Linked DNA regions of Gloeobacter violaceus PCC 7421. The protein of the gene in region 1 interacts with the protein of each later gene in a pairwise test. Links are inferred from orthologs where the notes say so. Each region holds a gene or a part of one and is shown in the gene's direction. Other genes may lie near its edges.

The links.
Region 2: the proteins of GLL_RS04215 (region 1) and GLL_RS08955 interact in binary tests that used the Escherichia coli proteins (3 or more experiments, as listed by UniProt). The link is inferred for Gloeobacter violaceus PCC 7421 from one-to-one orthologs.
Region 3: the proteins of GLL_RS04215 (region 1) and ileS interact in binary tests that used the Escherichia coli proteins (3 or more experiments, as listed by UniProt). The link is inferred for Gloeobacter violaceus PCC 7421 from one-to-one orthologs.

Annotation. Positions count from the first base shown.
Region 1 is NC_005125.1:856,792-863,975, forward strand. Bases 3,018-5,958 are described here. They hold GLL_RS04215 (substrate-binding domain-containing protein), read left to right. Parts: upstream 3,018-3,990; coding sequence 3,991-4,926; downstream 4,927-5,958. Other genes in these bases: GLL_RS04210 (efflux RND transporter permease subunit), read left to right, coding at 3,018-3,914; GLL_RS04220 (sugar ABC transporter ATP-binding protein), read left to right, coding at 4,932-5,958. Outside these bases: GLL_RS04205 (efflux RND transporter periplasmic adaptor subunit), read left to right, coding at 1-849; more of GLL_RS04210, read left to right, coding at 846-3,017; more of GLL_RS04220, read left to right, coding at 5,959-6,419; GLL_RS04225 (B12-binding domain-containing radical SAM protein), read right to left, coding at 6,362-7,184. UniProt on the Escherichia coli protein: Part of the ABC transporter complex RbsABC involved in ribose import. Binds ribose. Also serves as the primary chemoreceptor for chemotaxis.
Region 2 is NC_005125.1:1,832,458-1,839,624, forward strand. What follows is about bases 2,261-5,184. They hold GLL_RS08955 (ABC transporter permease), read left to right. Parts: upstream 2,261-3,194; coding sequence 3,195-4,175; downstream 4,176-5,184. Other genes in these bases: def (peptide deformylase), read left to right, coding at 2,261-2,790; lnt (apolipoprotein N-acyltransferase), read left to right, coding at 4,172-5,184. Outside these bases: GLL_RS08935 (PadR family transcriptional regulator), read right to left, coding at 1-123; beta-carotene ketolase CrtW, read right to left, coding at 1,255-2,028; more of def, read left to right, coding at 2,239-2,260; more of lnt, read left to right, coding at 5,185-5,737; GLL_RS08965 (hypothetical protein), read right to left, coding at 5,742-6,248; GLL_RS08970 (carboxypeptidase-like regulatory domain-containing protein), read right to left, coding at 6,441-7,167. UniProt on the Escherichia coli protein: Part of the ABC transporter complex RbsABC involved in ribose import.
Region 3 is NC_005125.1:3,850,192-3,857,936, reverse strand. The notes cover bases 4,016-7,517. They hold ileS (isoleucine--tRNA ligase), read left to right. Parts: upstream 4,016-4,365; coding sequence 4,366-7,317; downstream 7,318-7,517. Other genes in these bases: GLL_RS18825 (glycosyltransferase family 2 protein), read left to right, coding at 7,319-7,517; GLL_RS18835 (SAM-dependent methyltransferase), read right to left, coding at 4,016-4,123. In the rest of the region: GLL_RS18865 (glycerol acyltransferase), read right to left, coding at 1-125; GLL_RS18860 (MerR family transcriptional regulator), read left to right, coding at 535-1,272; GLL_RS18855 (hypothetical protein), read left to right, coding at 1,511-1,963; GLL_RS18850 (hypothetical protein), read left to right, coding at 2,250-2,462; GLL_RS18845 (hexameric tyrosine-coordinated heme protein), read right to left, coding at 2,493-2,765; GLL_RS18840 (hypothetical protein), read right to left, coding at 2,802-3,314; more of GLL_RS18835, read right to left, coding at 3,347-4,015; more of GLL_RS18825, read left to right, coding at 7,518-7,745. UniProt on the Escherichia coli protein: Catalyzes the attachment of isoleucine to tRNA(Ile). As IleRS can inadvertently accommodate and process structurally similar amino acids such as valine, to avoid such errors it has two additional distinct tRNA(Ile)-dependent editing activities.

The DNA of each region.
Region 1 (7,184 bases):
GAGATTGCCCGCGGCCGGGCGCTGATTGCCCAGAGCCGCGCGAACTTTGCGGAGGCGAGGGCGCTGCGCGGCGAGGCGGAGGCCAACCGGCACCGCTTCGACGACCTGCAGCGCCAGGGGGCGATTAGCGAAGTGGAGGCGACCGCGCGGCGCACCAGCGCCGACACGTATGGGGCGCGCTTGGGAGGCGCTTCGCAGGCGATTGCCGTGGCCGAGAGCGATCTGGCCCGCGCCGAGGCGCGGCGCGAAGAGTTGCTCGCCATGCTCGCCCAGACGCGGATCACCGCTCCTGCGGAGGGACTGATCAGCAAACGCCAGGCAAAACTCGGCAGTGTGGTCAGTCCCCTGAGCGCCCAGGCGCTCTTCACCCTCGTGCGCGACCGGCGCCTGGAGTTGCAGGCGGAGGTGAGCGAAGTGCGCCTGGGGGCGATTGCCCCGGGGCAGGCGGTCGCTGTGCAGACCGATGCGCTCCCGGAACGCCGCTTCGCAGGGCGCGTGCGCGAAATTGCCCCGGCCGTGGACGCGGGCAGCCGCAACGCCCTGGTGAAAATCGATCTCCCGCTCGATCCGGCTTTGCGGCCGGGCATGTTCGCCCGCGGCGAGTTGCGCTTCGGTGCCGGCCCGGCGCTCGCGGTCCCCGAGGGAGCCCTGATCTTCGACAACGGCCGCGCCCACCTCTTTGTCGTCCAGGGTGAGAAGGCCGTGCGCCGCGCAGTCGAGACCGGGGCGCGCTCCGGCGGACAGGTGGAGATCACCGGCGGGCTTGCAGCCGGGGAGCAAATCGTGCTCGCCGGGGCGGGATATCTCAAAGACGGCGCGCGCGTGCGCACAGCGGGAGGCGCGTCATGAACAACCTCTCGGCCTGGTCGATTCGCCATCCGATCGTGATTGCGGTGCTGTTTATCGCCCTGGTGATTGCAGGAGTGGTGGGCTTTGTGCAACTGCCCATCAACGAAAACCCGAACGTCGATGTGCCCACCGTCTCGGTGAACATCACCCAGTCCGGGGCCGCCCCGCCCGAACTCGAAAGCCAGGTGACCCGCAAAATCGAAGACGCCCTGGCGGGCATTGAGAACGTCGAGCACCTGCGCTCGACTATCAAGGACGGCATCTCGGCCACGACGGTCGAATTTGTGCTGGGTACGGACACCGACCGGGCGGTCAACGACGTGCGCGACGCGGTCACCAAGATCCGCCAGGAACTTCCCCAGGACATCGACGAGCCGGTGATTGCGCGGGTCGATTTTGTGGGCGGCGCCCTGATGATCTACGCGGTCGGATCGCCTACCCGCAGCACCGAGCAGCTGAGCTGGTTTGTCGATCACGACGTGAGCCGGGCGCTGCTCACCGTCGAGGGCGTCTCGCGGGTGCAGCGCTTCGGTGGGGTGAGCCGGGAGGTGCGCATCGACCTCGACCCGAATCGTCTGTTTGCCCTGGGGATCACCGCCGAGGAAGTGAACCGCCAGGTGCGCGCCCTCAACCGGGATCTGCCGGGGGGACGGGGTGAATTGGGCGGCCGCGAACAGGCCATCCGCACCCTGGGCAGCGCCGCCACCGTCGAGAACCTGCGCGCCACGCAGATTGCCCTGTCGGGTGGGCGGCGCGTGGCCCTCGCGGATCTGGGGAGCGTCAGCGACGGCGCCTCCGAAGCGCGCCAGCTGGCGCGCCTGGACGGCAAACCGGTGGTCGGCTTCTCGGTGATCCGCTCCACCGGCAGCTCCGAAGTCGCGATCGAAAAGGGAGTCGAAGCGCAGATTGCCCAACTGGAGAAGCGCTTCGCCGATGTGCACTTCGACCTGGTCAACACCTCGGTGCGCTACGTCCACGAAAATTACGACGCCTCGATCGAAGCGCTCTGGTTGGGGGCGGCCCTCGCGGTCGTGGTGGTCTATCTGTTCTTGCGCGACGGGCGGGCGACCTTGATTGCCGGGGTGGCGATGCCCCTCTCGACCATCCCCACCTTCGCGATCATGAAGCTGTTGGGCTACAGCCTCAACAGCTTGAGCCTGCTGGCGCTGGCGCTGGTGGTGGGGGTGTTGGTGGACGATGCGATCGTCGAAATCGAAAATATCGACCGCCACATCAAGATGGGCAAGCCGCCCTTTCAGGCCGCCCTCGATGCCGCCGACGAAATCGGCCTGGCGGTGGTGGCGACCACGATGACGATCGTGGCGGTCTTCGTGCCGGTGGGATTCATGGGCGGGGTGCCGGGTCAGTTTTTTGGCCAGTTCGGTTTCACGGTGGTGGCGGCGGTGCTCTTTTCGCTCTTCGTGGCGCGCATGGTCACCCCGCTGATGGCCGCCTACTGGCTGGCGGCCAAGCCTGCTCCCGTCCGGTTGCCCTGGTACACCCGCACCTACCGCACCGTCCTCGCCTGGGCGCTCTCCAACCGCGCCGCCACGATCGCGGCCGCCGTCGCCTTTTTTGTCCTCTCGCTGCTATTGGCCCCGCTCATCCCTTCGGGGTTTCTCGCCAACACCGACCGCGGCCAGTCGATAGTGCAACTGGAGTTGCCGCCCGGCTCGACCCTCGCCCAGACCGACGCGGTGGCGCGCGGACTGAGTGCCCAATTGCAAAAGTGGCCCGAGATCAAAAATGTCTTTGTCTCGATGGGGGATCAAGGCGAGGTGCGCCTGGCCACGCTCTTCATCAACCTCAAGCCCCGCGAAGAGCGCACCATCGCTCAGCAAGATTTTGAAAAAGCGATCCAACCGGTGCTGGCCGCTGTGCCGGGGGCGCGCCTCGGCTTCTCGGTGGGCTTTCGGGGAGGCAAAGAAGTCTCGATTATCCTGACGGGCGAAGATACCGCCGAACTGGCGCGCACAGCCGAGCGGCTGAGCACCCAGATGCAGGCGCTATCGGGGCTTGCCAATGTCAGCAACACCGCCAGCCTCTCGCGCCCCGAACTGCTCATCCGGCCGCGCTTCGAGCGGGCGGCGGACCTGGGCGTTTCGGTGGAGCGCATCGGAGCGACCGCCAAGATCGCCACGCTGGGCGACATCGACGCGAACCTGGCCAAGTTCAACCTCGAAGATCGTCAGATTCCGATCCGCGTGCAGATCGCCCCGCGCCACCGCACGGATCTGGAGGTGATCCGCAACCTGCGCGTCACCGCCGACGACGGGCGGGCCATCCCCCTGGAGACGGTGGCCGAGCTGGCCGTCGGTAGCGGCGCCGCCCAGATCGATCGCTACGACCGCGCCCGCCAGATTTCGGTGGAGGCCAACTTGAACGGCGTGCAGCTCGGCCCCGCCCTGGAGCAAATCTACGCCCTTCCCGCCATGGGCGATTTGCCCGAATCGATCCGCCTGGTGCGCTCGGGCGATGTGGACCTGCAAGATCAAGTTTCAGAACGCTTCGGGACGGCCCTGCTGTTGGGGGTGTTGCTCATCTACGGCGTGCTGGTACTGCTGTTTGGGGATTTTTTCCATCCCCTCACGATCATGGCGGCATTGCCTCTGTCCATCGGCGGGGCGCTCGCGGGGCTGCTGGTCACAGGCAAACCCCTGGTGCTGCCGGCCCTGATCGGCATCTTGATGCTGATGGGCATCGTCACCAAAAACTCGATATTGCTAGTCGAGTACGCGACGGTGCTGATCGAAAAGGCGCGCCTGCCCCGGCGCGAGGCGCTGATGGAGGCGGGGATCGACCGGCTGCAGCCGATCTTGATGACCACGATCGCCATGATCGCGGGCATGATGCCCATTGCCTTGGGGATCGGCGCGGGTTCGGAGTTTCGCTCGCCCATGGCCGTAGCGGTGGTGGGGGGACTCTTGAGTTCGACCTTGCTCACCCTGGTGGTGATACCGGTGCTGTTTACCTACGTGGACGACTTCAAAAACCGGCTGGCCCGGCTTGGGCGCCGCCGGACGATCGAGACGGCCCAGGCGGTGCAAACCCCGGCCCAACAGTAGGCGGCAACAATAATTCGCCCCGGACCGGGCGGCTTGCTGGTACATTTGACCTGAAATTGTGCGGGATGGGTCCGGGGTGCGAAGGTTCTGGTGGTTGGCGGCGCTGTGTGCACTGGTGCTCGGGGCCTGTGCCCAGAACGGGTCGGAGGGTGGCAATCGGCCGGTGGTGGGGGTGTCGCTGCTCACCCGTCAGGACGCCTTCTACCGCGAACTGGAGCGTGGTCTCAAAGAAGAAGCGGCCAAGCAGAAGCTCACTGTGCGACTCGATGCGGGCGAATTCGATCTGGCCCGCCAGCAGGGACAGCTCGAAAATTACACCGTCCAGAAAGTGGCGGCAATCGTGGTTTGCCCGACCGATTCCCAGGGGATCGGCCCTGCCATCGCCCGCGCCAATCAGGCCGATATCCCGGTCTTCACCGCCGACATCCGCGCCAAAGAAGGCGCAGTTGTCTCCCACATCGCCTCGGACAACGTCGCAGGCGGGCGGCTCGCGGGCGAGTACGCCGCCAAGCGCCTGAACGGCCGGGGCCAGGTGGCAATTATCGATCAGCCCTACATCCAGTCGGTGATCGAGCGGGTGCGCGGTTTCGAGGAAGCCCTCAAGCCCTACCCCAATATCCGGGTGGTGGCCCGCCTCACCGGCGACGGCGTGCGCGACCGCTCCTTAAAAGCCGCCGAAGATCTGCTCCAGTCCCAGCGCAAGCTCGACGCCGTCTTCGCCGTCAACGACGAATCGGCCTTCGGCGTCGTCTCGGCCATCGAGGCCGCCGGGCGCAAAGGCATCTTCGTCATGGGCTACGACGCCTCCGAAGAAGCGCGCAAGCTCATCGCCGGGGGCAAGTCGCCCCTGCAGGCCGATATCGCCCAGGATCCGTACCGCATTGGCCAGGAGACGATCCGGGCGGTGGCTACCCACCTCGCGGGCCAACCGGTGGAACCGGTGATCCCCGTGCCCGTGCGCCTGGTGGACAAAGCCGCCCTGGGCAACGAAACCCTTACCCCCGCCCCCTGAGACCGATGCCTCTCCTTGCTCTCGAAAAGATCACCCGCCGCTTCGGGCCGGTCACGGTGCTCGACGGGGTGGATTTCACCGTCGAGGCGGGGGAGGTGCACGCATTGGTCGGTGAAAACGGCGCCGGTAAATCGACGCTGATGAAAATTCTCTCGGGCGCCCTTGCTCCCGACGCGGGTACCGTCCGCTGGCAGGGTGCCGCCGTCCGGTTCGATTCGCCCCGCGCCGCCCGCGCCGCCGGCATCGCCATGATCCACCAGGAACTGGCGCTGGTGCCGGCGTTGTCGGTGGCCGAAAATATCTGCCTGGGGGAGGCGCAGAGCTGGTGGCGGCCGGTGGACTATAGGAACTTCGAAAATTCGGCCCGCGCGGTACTGGAGCGGTTGGGCCAACCGATCGACCCGCGCACGCCGGTCGGACGGCTTAATTTGCCCGAACAGCAGATGGTCGAGACCGCCCGCGCCCTCAGGCAAAAGGCGCGCCTGCTTATCCTCGATGAACCCACGGCCAGCCTGAGCGCCCAGCAGAGCGAGCAGCTGTTTGCCGTGCTCAGGCGGATTCGCACGGAGGGCACGGCAATTATCTACATCTCCCACCGCCTGGAGGAAATCTTTGCCCTTTGCGATCGGGTGACGATTCTGCGCAACGGCAGGCGCGTCCACTGCGCTGCGGTGGGCGAACTGTCGATGGCGGCGGTGGTGCGCCACATGGTGGGCCGCACCCTCGAACCCACCGGCACCCCGGCCGCTTCGCAAACCGGCCGACCCGTCCTCACCGTGCACAATCTGTGCTGCGGCCGGCTCAGGAATTTGCACCTGGAACTGCGCGCAGGTGAGGTGGTGGGGCTGATGGGGGTGGCCGGGGCGGGCCGCTCCCGGTTGGTGCGCACGCTGTTCGGTGCCCAAAGGCCCGAGGCGGGAGAGATTGTGCTGGATGGACGACCGGTGGTCTGGCGCTCGCCCCGCGACGCCATCGCCCGCGGCATCGGCCTGTTGGGGGAGGACCGCAAGCGCCACAGCCTGCTGCCCGAGCGCTGCGTGCGCGAAAATATGGCCCTGGTGAGCCTGCTCGGCCGCGCCCGCTGGGGAGTCGTCGAGCAGTACCGCGAGCGGAGTGCCTGCCGCGCACTGGGGGGGCAACTGCGCCTGGCGCCGCGCACCCAGGAGATGGCCATCCGCGCCCTGAGCGGCGGCAACCAGCAAAAGGCGCTATTGGGGCGCTGGCTGCTCGCCGGGTGCCGGGTGCTGCTGCTCGACGAACCGACCCGCGGCGTCGATGTCGAGGCCAAAGCCGAGATCTACGGACTCATTCGCGCCCTCGCCGCGGGCGGCACCGCCGTGCTGGTGGTCTCTTCGGATCTGCCCGAATTGACCTTGCTGGCCGAGCGCCTGCTGGTGCTCCAGGGCGGGCGCATCGTGGGCGAGCAGCGGCCTCCCTACGACCCTCGGGCGCTGTTGGCCCAGGCGTTGGGGGTGGCAGCCGAGGACGGCTGATTTTCTGGGTGCTCCCTCAGCCGCCGCATCGCCGCGAGCTGGGTGTGCAGTTGTTCGCGCACCTCGTAGCGGTAGGCAAAAAAGTGTTCCCCGGCGGCGAGGGCCACAAAATAATCGAACAGCAGCTGCGATTTAGTGAGGGCGATCGCTGCAAGCTGCCACCAGAAGCGCCAGCGCGTCGAGCGGACGATCCCCTGATGCCAGCAGACGGCCGTAAACATCCGCAAAGCCGCCCAATCGAAGCGCCTGCGGCTATCGGCCCGCCAGGCTCCCATGCGTCTGAAGTGGGTGAAGGTGCGTTTGAGGTAGGGCATAGGTTCATAAATCCGCCAGAAAGCGTCGATATATTCTTCGACAATCTCCTCCACCGGCCGGGTGGGCACGAAGTTCATCAAGGCCCCCTGGTGAAAGGTACCCAGACCGTCGATGAGCCGTCCCTCGCGCTCCAATCGCTGCCAGAGCGCCGTGTTCTGCAGCGCCTGCAGCAGGCTGAACTGGGCCTGGGGGATGCCGGTCAGTTCGATAAAGGCGCGGATGCGCTCCCCCGCTCCGGGCCGCTCGTGGTCGAAGCCCATGATGAACCCGGACATAATCTGCAGACCCGCCCGGGTGACCTTCTCGCACGACTCGGCGAGCGAACGGCGGGTGTTCTGGAGCTTGTGCACCTCCAGCAGGCTGTCGGTATCGGGGGTCTCGATGCCCATGAAGACGGTGGTAAAACCCGCCTTCACCATCAGTTCCACCAGTTCGGGGTCTTCAGCCAGA
Region 2 (7,167 bases), 970 kb from region 1 along the record:
CTCCTCAACAGCGCGCATCACTCCATAGCCGTGGCGGTCGCACTCAGCCACGGCCAGAAGAATATGGAACACCGCCGGGGTGAGCGGAATAAAACACACGGGGTCCGCGTTGGCATCCGGCATCTTCACCCTCTCCAATAATCACTTACTGATATATCTATAGCCGATATATCAGTAAGTGATTATTGTCTACATGTCAAGAGTTCTGAAGCGGGTACTATAGCTGTCGCCAACTTTATTAGGACATAGGCTATAACTACCAGTAGTCTCTCGGCGACCGGCCATGGCAAAACCCTACAGTTACGACTTCCGCCAAAAAGTCCTGCAAGCCATCGAACTCAACGGTCTCAAGAAAAGTGAAGCCAGCGAGCTGTTCGACATCAGTCGCAACACCATCAACTTGTGGTCTCAGCGCAAGGCAGAAACCGGAGATGTCCAGGCAAAGCCCAGACCGGCATCCCATAAGGGTCAGAAAATTACCGACTGGGAAAAGTTTCGGGCCTTCGTAGAAGCACATGGCGACAAAACCCAGGCCGAGATGGCGCAACTGTGGGATGGACAGATCAGTAGCCGCACGATTTCGCGGGCGTTGCACAAGCTTGGCATCACCCGAAAAAAAAGACCTACGGGTATCGCGAACGCGATGAGGCGAAACGCTCAGCATTCCTAGAGCTTCTGCCGGACCCGAAAGCCGCGCACCTGGTGTATGTCGATCAGTCCGGCATGGACGAGCGCGACGATTACGGATACGGTTGGTCGCCGTCGGGGGAGCGCTTTTACGGACTGAAAGCAGGTCGTCGTCAGGGTCGCATCAACATGATTGCGGGCTATCGAGCCGGTCAGCTGATCGCCCCGTTCACTGTCGAAGGGGCTTGCAATCGGACCGTGTTTGAAATTTGGCTGGAGAGCTGCTTGATTCCTGTGTTGCAGCCTGGCGAGTGGGTGATTCTGGATAACGCCACGTTTGATCATGGTGGCCGGATTGTCGCATTGATTGAAGCGGCCGGTGCCCACGTACTCTATTTACCCCCGTATTCCCCCGACCTGAACCGCATTGAGAAGTGCTGGGCGTGGTTGAAAAGTCGGATTCGCAAACGGTTACGTGATTGCGGGCATTTGCGCAACGCGATGGATGCCGTTCTCAAACAGGCTGCGTCCTAACTTAAATGGCGACAGCTATATCTTTGGATTTCGGTTGCTGGTGCGTGTGGCTAGAACCGGCCTGGGATTTTGCAAAGGCAATTCCGAAATGCCCTAGCGGCGCGCCTCGGGCAGCCGATGCCAGGGAACGAGCGGGTATTCGTGGTGCTCCCAGTGGTAGCCGAAGTGATAGCAGCTGACAAATGACCAGAAGCTCGAAAGACGGTTGCTGGTGGCCCGGTGACGGTTGCGGTAGCCGCCGTCGGGTTGTCGGTGGGGCAAGTAGGTGCCGAAGTAGAACAATTGCAAGGAACTGAGCACCAGCGGCAACAACCAGAACAGCGCCAGGTTGACGAGCGGAACGCCCATCAGCCAAGTGCACACCCCGAACACCACGGCCATGCCCGCGATCAAAAACGGGGTGTTCCGGCTCTCCATATAGTCCTTCATGAATTTCAAGTACCACTGAAAGAAGCCGCTATGTTCGCCGTCGTGGTAGTCGGGGTCTTTGCCGGTGGCTGGAAAGCGGTGGTGCAACTGATGTTTAATCAGTAGTTCGCGATAGGGCATAAAGGCGTACAGACCGACGGCGGCGGTACCAAGCCAATCGTTGATGCGGTGATTGGCGGGAAACACGGTTCGGTGCATCGCGTCGTGGGCAGTGATAAATAGACCTGTGTGCAGAAAGGTTCTGAGGATCACCACGCCGATGACGGCCTGCAGCGATAACTCGCCAATAGGTAAGCGCAGCGCTGCGGCGAAACTGAAGATCCACAGGCCGATAATCACCAGAGCCCACCAGAGGCCGGAAGAATCGTTCTTATGGGTGATAACCCCTTCGGCAAGCCGCTTCGAAGTACGTTCCTTTACTGCCGAGCCACGCATCATAGACCTTGTAGACCCGAAATAAAACTTTGCCTCCAGCCTGCAGACTGCGTCGCCTGCGGCGAAAGCGATCATTTCTATTTGCATCTTAAGCGTGCATACCCAAAAGACTGTCTATCCGGAGTAGGGTCTAACGCCTGCCGAATTGGGGATCGTCAGAGTCGCTATCCGGTGACAATAGAGTGCGAATCCACGGGCACCAGCGGAGGGGGCGTGTACGAAATCGTCAAAACCGGAGATCCGGTGCTGCGCCTGACGGCCAAGCCCTTGAACAGCGATGAAATTCAAAGCGAAGCGATCCAGCAACTGATCGCCGCGATGGCCGAGCGGATGCGCGAGGCGCCGGGGGTAGGCCTCGCCGCCCCCCAAGTGGGCGTCTCGGTGCAACTGGTGGTCATCGAGGATCGCCCCGAGTACATCGAGCGGCTGAGCGGTGCGGAGCGGCGCGAACGGGAGCGCGAGCCGGTGCCCTTTCATGTGCTCATCAACCCTGTGCTGAGCGTGGAAGGCGAAGAATCGGCCGTTTTTTTCGAGGGTTGTTTGAGCATTCCCGGTTACCAGGGGTTGGTGGCCCGGGCGCGGGTGGTGCGGGTCGAAGCACTCGACGAACGGGCCGCCCCGGTCGTCATCCGGGCACACGGCTGGTACGCCCGCATCCTCCAGCACGAAATCGATCACCTCAACGGCCTACTGTGCGTGGATCGCATGGATCTTCAGACTTTCAGCACCCTCGAAAATTACGACCGCTTCTGGCGGGGAGGGTGATTGGACAGGTGCCAGGTGTCAGGGTAAAAACCGTTGTCCATCGGGTTTTTTATTTGACCCTTGCCTGAGTTGCCCCACTTCCCGATACTTCTGTAGCCCAATGGCGAGCCAGCCCCTTCGCCGCAGTCGACACGCGTCGTGCAGGCCCTGGAAGAATAAGCTTATCCAACCCACCAATTCTCGTTCCCAACCGTGCCCTGAAGTCCGGGGGGTGTCGGGGGGTGGCACGCCCCTGACGCGGGGAGGGGGAGAGCGCGAGAGGGGAACCCGAAGGGGGTTCCACCTCTCGCTCCACAGACTGTCGTGCCAAGCCAACAGCAAGTGTCAGGTCACAGACATCGGTAGGAACTTCCGGCAATAGCGGCATTTCTCTGGCACACTGTGTCGAGAAGCCAGCGACAGTCATGGGCGAGAGCACGTCAAAAAACCCAAAACTCCTCACCCTACCGGATTGGTTGCGTGAATGGCTCGCCCGCCAGACTGCCTACGGCCCGGCCATCGCCGTACTGATCGAGATCGTCGTCTTCAGCGCCATCGCCCCGGGCTTTTTTACCCTCGAGAACTTCATCAACATCTCGCTGCAGACGGCGATTTTCGGCATCCTGGCGGTCGGAATGACACTGGTGATCCTGACGGGCGGCATCGATCTGTCGGTGGGATCGGTGGTGGCCCTTGCCGGGGTGAGCGGGGCCATGGTCGCCCAAGCGGGCGGGCTCGGCATGCCCGTGGCCATCGTGGTAGGCGGTGGGGTCGGGCTTTTGAGCGGTCTGTTGGTGGCGTACTTTCGGGTGGCTCCGTTTGTGGTCACCCTGGCCGGGCTCACCATTGCCCGCGGCCTCGCCTTTTTGCTCACCGGCGGCCGGTCGATCGGCGGTTTGCCGCCCGACTTCACCTTCTGGGGCCAAAAACAGCTCGGCTTACTGCCGCTGCCAGTGCTCGTCTTGATGGTAGTGGTGACCGGAGGATACTTTTTGCTCACCCGCACAGTCTTCGGCCGCCAGATCTACGCCATCGGCGGCAACGCCGAGGCGAGTTGGCTCGCGGGAGTGCCGGTGCAAGGGGTGCTGGTGGCGGTCTATCTCATCAACGGCTTGCTCGCGGGGCTCGCGGGCGGGATGCTCGCCGCCCGGCTCGGAGCCGGAATTCCCAATAGCGGCCAACTCTACGAATTGGAGGTGATCGCAGCGGTAGTGGTGGGGGGCACCAGTTTGAGCGGCGGCCGAGGAGGAGTACTCGGCAGTCTGCTCGGGGCGCTGTTTATCGGCACCCTCGGCAACGGTCTCAATCTGCTGGGCGTCGATCCGTACCTGCAAAAAATCGTACTGGGAGTGGTGATCCTGGCGGCTGTGCTCGTCGATAGCGCCGGACGGCGGGGACAAAGATGAGCGGGATCGCTCTGCGCAGGCGGCGGGAGCAAGCCCAACGGCGGCGCTCCATCGCGGGAGTGCTCGCGGCGGTGGGTGGGGGCACAGCCCTGGGCCTTGCCGCTCCGCCCACCGGCTGGGGGGTGCTGGTGTGGGTGGCCCTGGTGCCGTTGCTGGTCTACTTGCGCGCCGAGCACCGCCCCCGCGCTTTCTGGCTTGGAACCCTCGCGGGGATGGTCTACTACGCCATCTTGCTGCGCTGGCTGCTGGGATTTCATCCGCTCACCTGGCTGGGGATCGAGTGGTGGCCCAGCCTCGCGATCGCCCTGGGGGCGTGGCTGTTCGTGAGCGCGAGTCAAGCCTGGGTGATCGGACTCTGGGCGAGCCTGGTGGTCCGCACCCGCCTGAGCGGCCTGCGGCGGGTGCTCTTTGCCGTAGGTCTCTGGGTGGGACTGCACTGGCTTTGGGGCCAGGGGGAGACCGCCTTTCCCTGGGGGACACTTGCCCAGAGCCTGGCAGGTGACCTGTGGGCGGTGCAAACGGTCGCGCTGGGAGGCGCGCAGCTGCTGGTGGGATTGGCCGTCGCGGTCAATGCGCTGGTGGCCGAGAGCTGGAGCACGCGCCGTGTGGGCTACGCGGGCCTTGCAGCGCTCCTGGCGGCTTCGGTGTACCTATACGGATGGTGGCAACTCGCCCAACCGCTGCCGGCAGGTGAGCCGTTGCGTATGGGCGTTATTCAGGGCAATATCGCCCAGGCGCGCAAGTGGACACCCGACGGCCGGCGCGAGACCGTCGAGACCTACGTGCGCGGCTACGAAGAACTGGCGGCGGCCGGGGCGCAGCTGGTGCTCACCCCGGAGACGGCCTTTCCATTTATCTGGTCGCGCCCAACGAACCCGGCAGCACCGCTGGTCCCCGAGATTCAGTCCCGCCGGGTACCGGTGTTGCTCAGCGCCTTCGAGCGCCGCACCGACGGTCAGGTGGCCACCACCCTGTTCGCCCTTGACGGCGACGCGCGGACCATAAGCACCTTCAACAAGATCCACCTGGTGCCCTTCGGAGAGCAAATCCCCCTCAAGGCGCTCATCGGGCCGCTGGTGCGCAAACTTTCCCCTGTTCAACAAGAAGTGTTTGCCGGCTCGCTGGGCCAGCGCCTGCAGACACCGGTGGGCCTTGTCGCCGCCGGAATCTGCTTCGACTCGGCCTTTGCAGACGGCTTTCGCGCCCAGGTGGCCGCCGGGGCGCGCCTGCTGGTTCAATCGACCAACGACGCCTGGTACGGCCCGGCTATGGCCCCCCAGCACCACGCCCTCGATGCGCTGCGGGCGGTGGAGACCGGCCGCTATCTGGTGCGCGCCTCCAACAACGGCACCAGTGCCGTTGTCGATCCGCTGGGCCGCACCACGCGGATCACCGGCTGGAACGTCTACGCGGCCTTTGTCGAACCGGTCCGGCTTCTTGAAGGGATGACGCTGTATGCCCTCTGGGGCGACTGGTTCGTGCCGCTCAGTGCGGCGCTGGCGCTCTTGGGGCTGATTGCCGGACGGAGCCCCGCCGGACGCCGGGGGCGCCGGAATTTTTAGGCTCTTATTTTCTGCTGAGGTCTGTAGAGCGTTGTGCGTCCCTCAGGGCTCCCGGTGCGTCACCCAAGGCGCGCCGGACGGCGGCGCGCAAACGGTAGGCGGCCGGGTCGCCCGGATCTCGGCGGATCGCCTCGCTGCAATCGCTAAGCGCCGCCCGGTAGTGCGAAGCGGCCTGATGGGCTTCGCAGCGGCGCAGGTAGGCAATTGGGCGCGGCTGCAACGCAATGGAGCGGCTCAAGTCTGCAACGGCCGCGGCGTACTCGAAGAGCCATAGCCGCGCCAGACCGCGCTGAAGATAGAGATAATCGTTGTCGGCGTCTGCTGCGAGCGCCTGGGTGAAAGTGGCTTCCGCCCCTCGCAGGTCACCTGTTTGCAACTTGTGGGTGCCCTCCTCCAGCATCGCTTGGGCAGCCCCCCAGTGATTTTCCTGGCGGACCCGCCACAGATGCAGACCGGCCAGCACCGTCAGGCCGGTGACCACCAGCCCGATGAGCAAAACCCGCTCCCGCACAGAGGAGGAAATGGCTTGATCCGCGAATTTGCCTGCCAACTTGTCACCGTGACACAGCGAGTGTACCCGCGCCTGTTGTGAAGGCGACAGGAAACAACTAAACCTCCGCCAGACTGGCACAGCCTATCCTGTGAACCTGTTGCCAAGACGACAAGCCCACCAATATTTTGGGCGCACTTCGAAGCCAGGTGTTTAATTTTTCGGTTTCTCTTGAGCTGGTGGTGGCGGCTGGGAGGGAGGCGCAGACTGATTTTTGGGCAAGATTTCGACTTTGGTATCGATTTTTTGACCGGCGCTCGGTGCCTGGATGTCGGCGGTAAAAGCGGCGAGAGGATTGTCCCGCTCCCAGCGATTTTTGACTTCGTCCGCCTGCTGAGTAATCTGGACGGCATAGAGCTGGTCGGCTTCCGCCTTCGACAGGGCACTGTCCTGGCGCTCGGAGCGGCCGGCCTCAGCCAGGGTACGGATCTCAACGCGATTGTCCTTGAGTTGCCACAGCTCGATCTGGCTGCGGGAATTGAGCTGGCTGGCATTCCCTTCGTTGCGCGTCAGCATGTCGACGCGGGCGATGGCCAGGGCCGTCACCCCGGCGTACTCAAAAAATGCTTTGACCAGGGCCGTGTCGGGCCGATCGCGATCGAGGATCTCGTGGAGCGGTCGGTCGATCTTGCGCACGATAGGCATCACCTCGTCGCGCTTGAGAAACGTGAGCGGCCCCACCTTCGGAAAAGCACCCGTGCGCACCAACTCCTCGGCAAGCCGCTGAGCGAGCGTATCGGTGACGGGCAGCGAGCCGACCCCGAGCAGGCCCACTCGGGTGGGTTCCTGCCTGGCGACCGAGCGGGGCAGCGCAAGGGAGAGGGTGGTCTTGAGACCCTCCACCAGCCAGATGCGCGTCTGTTTCTCGGTGTAGAGCGGG
Region 3 (7,745 bases), 3.0 Mb from region 1 along the record:
CCCGCCGGCAGCCAGGGCCGTGTGCGAACGCGCAGCAGGAACGGCAGCACCCAGTGCGAGGCCCGCACCACCCCCAGGCTGAGCCGTTGGGGGACAAATTCGAGGCGTGGTCGGACGTAACGCATGGCGGCACCGAGCCCGGGAACGGATTGAACAGTCTAGGAGAGCACCGACACGATTCGGCCGATTGCCGCCGGATTAATACTGATACTTCTGGCCATCTGCCCAAAATGGGTCGACCGCCCAGGATTGACGGCTAGGGCAGCAAGGGTGTGAACAGACACCGCGAATCGGCCACTGGTCGGCACAGCGCGATCTCCAGGCTGGACGGGGCTACCCACATAATTACCGATTTTGGGACGGGGAGGTTGATTGCAGCAAGGTGTGATCAGGAAAAACCACGCCAAAGCGAGAGCATTCCGCGCAGTCCGGATGGGTTGGTTGGAGTGACCTCTTGATCCTCACGTTGCGTCAGGACATAGGCTGAATTTGCAGCGTTCAATCCGCCTGCAGAGATCCACTGGAGGATGCCCTATGCAAGCCCCACCCTGGAAAGTCGGCGAACTGGCCCGACAGACGGGGCTTTCAGTGCGCACGCTGCACTACTACGACGAAATCAGCCTCCTCTCGCCTTCGCATTACACAGAGGGCGGTCATCGTTTGTACTGTACTGGCGACATTGCCCGCCTGCAGCAGATCAAATCCCTCAGGCAGCTGGGCTTTTCTCTAGATGAAATCCGCACGAGTTTGGAGCGTTCCGACTGCTCGCCGCTCGAGGTTCTTCAGCGGCACATCGCCCATGTAAAGGAGCAGATCGAGTTGCAGCAAAGACTGTGCACTCGCCTCGAAGCGATTGCACAGCGACTGCGCACGACGGAATCCGTCGGCGTTGAAGACTTTATCAATACTATCGAGGCTATGAACATGCTGGAAAAATATTACACGCCCGAACAACTCGAAGAGCTGCAACAGCGCAGACAGCAGCTCGGCGAAGAACGTATCCGTGCGGTCGAGGCGGAGTGGCCGACGCTCATCGCCAGGGTCCGCGCCGAGATGGACCGAGGCACCGATCCCGCGGACCCGACGATGCAGCAGCTGGCGCGGCGCTGGCAGGAATTGATCGAGGAGTTCACAGGCGGCAACCCCGCCATCAACAAAGCCCTGCGCACCATGTACTGGCAGGAACCGGAACTGAGAACCCAGGGTGGACTCGATCCCAAGATTTTTGAGTACGTCTCGCGGGCAATCGCGGCGGCAAAGCCGAAGGAGTAAGCAACAGGACCAATGCGCCATGCACTCGTTTTCGCGCTTTTTCCCTATCGACACCGGCGTGAGCCCGATGACCCTGAAAATAGTTTTTTCTAGGTACGGACTACCGATCTGTTGCCATGGAAGCAAGGACCATCGCTTTCTCTCTACACTATCAATGAGTTCGTTGGATCTTCGTTGGATTTTCGTTGGAACAGATGCTAGCATGTGATTCTAGCCGAGATGTTTTTATCTTTTGGTGATGACCTTGCAGACGGTGATTCCGCTTAGCTCCCAGTCGGACCTGGACATGCAATCCGGTCCATTTTGGACTTCTTTTGAGCAATTCCGCACCTCCGGCCAGGCAGGTTTGCTCCCCATCGCTTCGGGTGTAGTGGGCACACTGATCACGAAGTCCGGCCAGTACCGTATTCTTGCTGAAGACGATTTTCAGCGCCTGTACGGTCTCGCCCGTGAGACCCGTCGAATCCAAAGCGGCTTGCGTCTGGTGATGACCGCGGCCCAAGCGGTACGGAGGCACCCCGAAGATGCCACGATCAGCACGCTCGTCCAGGCAGTGTCTCTGGTCGGCGATAGTCCTGTGCTGCCTACTGTCGAACGGTTCGAGCCATTGTTGCCGGAGGGGACCGAGGTCGATCCGGATGACGAGGTGATCTTGGATCCAGCTGCGCTTGAAGGCTCTCTTTCCCCTTGAACGTTCCACAAAGTCTTGAGGAGCTAGGCAATTGAGCAAGGGATCGTGGAGGAAGGCGATGACCCTTTCGTATTGCTGCAAGGTGACATCGTCCGCACAGACGCGGCCTTCCTGATGGGCTCAAGGGTGGTCGGCAACCGATTTGTGATAGCCAGCTCCACTTGCGATTTGATGCCGAAGCGGTGCGTACACGCACACTTGTTCCGAATCGTTCCAATTGAGAGTACGGATCCCAACGCCAAAACACTATTTAGGTGAGCTTTTGAAGTTTGATTCGACAAAACGAATGTATTTACCCAGGTTCAAGGGTGACGGGCCGGGTATCCTGGGCCATGCCATCGATTTCGACGGCATCGCGCAAGTCCTCCTGGAAGATTTACTGCTTGCTGCCCGTCTTGCGAGCCTCAGTCTCGTAGGCTGGCGGGTTTTCGGTTCTTTGCTGCGCAATATCATGGCCAGGGCAGGAGACGACGAAGTGCGCTTGCGCACCATGCCCTGACCCTGGCACTTTGCAGTGCACGCTCGGTCTCTACCTGCGCCAATAATTGTTGGCAGCAGCGATAGTCGCAAACTCGGCAGCGACGACCTGGCCGACGGCAATCAGCATCATCGCGTCGTTGCCGTAGACCTCGCGCAGCTGTTTGCGCTTTTCTTCGTCCGGCTGAGTGAGCTTGATGATCAGACGCGCCATTTTCACCGCCAGTTGCCTCCCCTCTTCGGCAGTGGCGGTAATCAGCGTATTGTCCGGAACAAGGGTGATCTCGGCGGGAACGACGTGGGGAATCGCGGTGGCATTACTCATCGGTTTTTCTCCTCAAATGGGTAGGTGCGCTCGGGCTTAAGGCGAAGGGACGGTTTCGGCACAGAGACACGGCGCGCTCGGGGCTGTGCTGCGGCTGCGCGCCCCAACCACGAGCACCAGGCACAGAGCGGCAAGGACCGCCTGCCATTGCTTGCGGATCGCTTCGTCCTCGACCACCTCAAAAAATCCGACCAGCCGGGGGATCGACAGTTCCAGGGCCGCAGCCGGGACGGTGCTGTGCAACTCGACCAGGCGATGGAGGCTCTCCTGGTTGTTAAGGAAACCCACCACCCAGCGGGCGGTGTGGTCGGGACTGTCGGGGACGCGCTCCACCCCCAGTTCGCTTTGCAGCCAGTCGTAGAAAGCCGGAAGCTTCTGGATGAGAAGCTCCCTGGCCACGGGCAGCGATTGGCGCAGCAGGTCGATATCGAGACACGCGAGTTTGCAGCCGAAGGCGGGCGATTCGACCAGTCCGGCCAGATCCAGGGCAAGCAGTTGCTCGACTTGGACTGCGGACAGTTCGAGGTGTTGGGCAAAGGTGTTACGCATGAGAAATCCTTGTTGAAAGGTTGAGCGCCGGGCTAACCGGCGACGGCGCACAGGACGATGTAGGCCAGATCGGCGCGATAGCGGGAAAAGACGCCGCGCATTGCCAGTACCCGCTCACGCAGGGCAGGCCGGGTGGCCACGTTCCAGAGAATCCGGGCGGTGCCCGCGATACCTTCGTCGCGCAGCACCTGGGCGGGGGTGAGCAGGGCCATCGGACCGGTAAGGTGGTGGCTTACCCGCAGATCCGCCCGGGCGGACTCGGCGATCCAGCCCCGCTCGCTCAGCGGCGCAGCGTTCACCCGGATCACCCGCGACAGTTCGCGGTGGATCTCCTCCTCGCGCCCACCCACGGCCACCTCGTGACTCAAGAATTTGCCGCCGGGTTTGAGGTGGTTCGCCACCGCCCGGAGAATATTGGCCTTGGCCGCGGGGGGCTGCATGGTGAGAATGGCCTCCGCCAGCACGTAGTCGAAGCGCTCGTCGATCGCCTCCAGGCGAAAAATGTCGCCTTCGACGATCTGCACCAGATGGCCGAGCCCGGCGGCCCGGACGTTGGCGCGAGCGCGCTCGACGCTCGCAGGGTTCTTCTCGACGCCCACCACCCGCACCCCAAAGCGGCGGGCCAGGTCGATGGCGCTGTGGCCAAAGCTCGAAGCCAGCTCCAGAAGTGTCTGGCCAGGCTGAAAGTCGGCCCAGACCAACAGTTGCTCGGTGGCAGATCGGCCCCCCGGCCGCAAGGTCTGCTTGCCCGCCACCGCCAGGATCTGGTAGCCGGGGGCGGTTTGCATGTTGAATGTTCCGCTGGTCATGGGTGTTGTCTCCGTTGCGCAGCTGTCTGTACTCTCACAGAGCCCGCGGCCCGGCGTCCTTGAGCTAGCTCATAAAGGCGCCCTGCCGGGTGGGGATGTTGTGCTTGCGGTCTTCGCCATCCCGTGGTGACAAGCGCGAAAGTCTTGCACAAAGGCACATCTCGCAATCGGCCCCGCTGTCGGCAGGGGCTGCCCTCCCCTAAACTGAAGAAAAGATTGCGCTTTTGTTAGGAAACCACCCCGTGACCCAGACCCCCGTCGACTACAAGCAGACCGTCCGCACGCCCAAGACGGATTTTCCGATGCGGGCGAACGCCTCAACCCGCGAGGTCGAGATTCAGCGGTTCTGGGAAGAGCAGGGCATCTACGGACGTCTTGCCCAGGAAAACCCCGGCGAAATTTTTATCCTGCACGACGGGCCGCCCTACGCCAACGGCGAGCTGCACGTCGGCCACGCCCTCAACAAGATCCTCAAGGACATCATCAACCGCTACCAGCTGTTGCAGGGGCGGCGGGTGCGCTACGTGCCCGGCTGGGACTGCCACGGGCTGCCGATTGAACTCAAAGTGCTGCAGGATCTCTCCCAGGCGGAGCGCTCGCAATTGACGCCCCTCGATGTGCGCACGCGGGCGCGCGATTTCGCCCAGCGCACCGTGCAGTCGCAGTGCGCGAGCTACAAGCGCTTCGGCGTCTGGGGCGATTGGGATCACCCGTACCTCACCTTGCAGCCGGAGTACGAGGCGGCTCAGCTCGGGGTCTTCGGCAAGATGGCCCTCAAAGGCTATATCTACCGGGGCCTCAAACCCGTCCACTGGAGCCCCAGTTCACAGACTGCTCTGGCAGAAGCAGAACTGGAGTACCCGACCAAGGACGACGGCAGCCCCGCCCACACCTCCCGCTCGGTCTACGTCAAGTTCCCGCTTATCTCCATCGCGGCACCCGAGACCGCCACGGTGATGGCCGCCGAACTGCTGCCGCGCCTGAGCGCTTTTCACGACCGCGAAGAAGAACTGATCGATGCGCTGTTGGGTGAGCGCGACGACCTTCCCGAGATCGCCGTAGCCATCTGGACCACAACTCCCTGGACGCTGCCGGGCAACCTGGCGGTGGCGCTCAACGGCGAACTCGACTACGCACTGGTGGCAAGCGACGAGCACGGCCTGCTCATCGTCGCGGCTGAACTGGTGGAGCGGCTGGCAGGGACGCTCGCCACCCGCTTTGAGACGATTGCCACCTTCAGAGGCCGCGAACTGGAGGGCAGCCTCCTGGCTCACCCACTCTTCCGCCGCACCAGCCCAATCGTCCTGGGCGATCACGTCACCACCGAATCGGGCACAGGGGCGGTGCACACCGCCCCCGGCCACGGCAGTGAGGACTTTGAGCTGGCCCAGCGCTACAACCTCGGGGTGCTCTCGCCGGTGGACGATTACGGCCGCTTCACCCGCGAGGCGGATAGCGACCGCCGCGAGAACCTGCCGGTCTTTGCCGGCAAGGCGGTGCTCAGCGACGGCAACCAGGCGGTCATCGAAGCGCTCAGCGCGGCGGGAGCGCTGCTCAAAGAAGAAGCCTACGTCCACAAATATCCCTACGACTGGCGCACCAAAAAACCGACCATCTTTCGGGCCACCACCCAGTGGTTCGCCTCGGTCTCCGATTTTCGCCCCCAGGCACTGAGCGCCATTGCCCAGACCGAATGGATCCCCGCCAGCGGCGAGAACCGGATCACCGCCATGGTGGCCGGGCGCAACGACTGGTGCATCTCCCGCCAGCGCGCCTGGGGACTGCCGATTCCGGCCTTCTACTGCGAAAACTGCGCCAACGTGCTGCTTACCCAGGAGTCGGTCGAAGCGGTGCAGGCGGCCGTGCGCGTCCACGGCTCCGACATCTGGTGGCAAAAAGAAGCAAGCGAGCTGCTTCCCCCGGGGATCGCCTGCGCCCACTGCGGCGGCACCGCCTTTCGCAAAGAAAAAGACATCATGGACGTCTGGTTCGACTCGGGTTCTTCGTGGGCCGGGGTGCTCGGCCGGCGGCCCGAGTTGCACTACCCGGCCGATGTCTACCTCGAAGGATCCGATCAGCACCGCGGCTGGTTCCAGTCGAGCCTACTCACCTGTGTGGCCACCGAGGGCACCGCCCCTTACAAAACCGTGATCACCCACGGCTTCACCCTCGACGAGCACGGCCGCAAGATGTCCAAGTCTCTCGGCAACGTCGTGGACCCGAAACTGGTTATCGACGGCGGGGCCAATCAGAAGCAGCACCCCGCCTACGGGGCGGACGTGCTGCGCCTCTGGGTTGCCTCGGTCGATTACACCAGCGATCAGCTAGTCGGCCCCAGCGTGCTTGCCCAGATAGCCGAAGTGTATCGCAAGATCCGCAACACGGCGCGCTACCTGCTGGGTAGCCTCAACGACTTCGTACCGGAGCGCGACCTGGTGGCCTTCGATTCGCTGGGCGAAGTCGATCAATACCTCCTGCACCGCCTGAGTGTGGTGCATCTCGAAGTCACCCAGGCTTTTGAAAGTTACCAGTTCTCGCGCTTCTTCCAGACCATCCAGAACTTCTGCGTGGCGGATCTGTCGAATTTTTATCTGGATATTTCCAAAGACCGCCTCTACATCAGTGCCGAAGTGTCCCTGCGCCGCCGCAGCTGCCAGACGGTGCTCTACCGTGTGCTCGAAAGCCTCACCCGGCTGATTGCCCCGGTGCTGCCGCACCTGGCGGAGGATATCTGGCAGCATCTGCCCTACCCCAGAAGCGACGCTTCGGTATTTGAGGCAGGTTGGCCGGTCGATCACTCCCAGTGGTTCCAACCGCTCACGGTCGATCGTTGGCCAGGGCTGATTGTCCTGCGCGACCGGGTGAACATCGCCCTCGAAGCCGCCCGCAACGCCAAACGCATCGGCTCCTCGCTGGAAGCCAAAATTCGACTGCACGTCGAAGACCCGGCCCTGACGGACGAACTGGCCCGCCAAAAAGACGAGTTGCGCTATTTGTTCATCGTCTCGCAGGTGGAACTGCTGGACGAACTCCCGGCCGAGGTGTCCGTCGAGGAAGGGGCGGCGGTAATTGTACTCGATGCGGACGGTCAAAAGTGCGAGCGCTGCTGGAACTACTCGGTCCATGTCGGCGAAGATGCCGAGCACCCGACGCTGTGCGAGCGGTGCGTCTCAGCTCTGGCCGGGGCGTTCTAGAATGTCCAACGACGCCGGAGACCGGGTCTTTGCAGTCCTGGTCAACTGGTGTAACGACGGCGACACGCTCCGGGCGGTCGAGTCGCTACTGGCGCAGAGCTTGCTTCCAGAGGTGGTCGTGGTGGACAATGCCTCGCCCAATGGTTCGGAAGCACGGCTGCGCGAGGCGCTCGCGGGCCGGGCCACCGTATTGCAGAGCGGGGCCAACCTGGGCTGGGCGGGCGGCTGCAATGTCGCGATCCGTTATGCTCTGGCCCTCGGAGCCCGGTACGTATGGTTGTTCAACAACGACGCCACCGCCCACCCGACCGCCCTGGCCGCCCTGGTGGATGTTGCCGAGCGCCATCCGGACGCCGCCGCCTGCGGCTCGCTGATCTACGAGCAAGATCGGCCGGAGGTGGTCTGGTTTGCCGGCGGGGCGGTCTCAC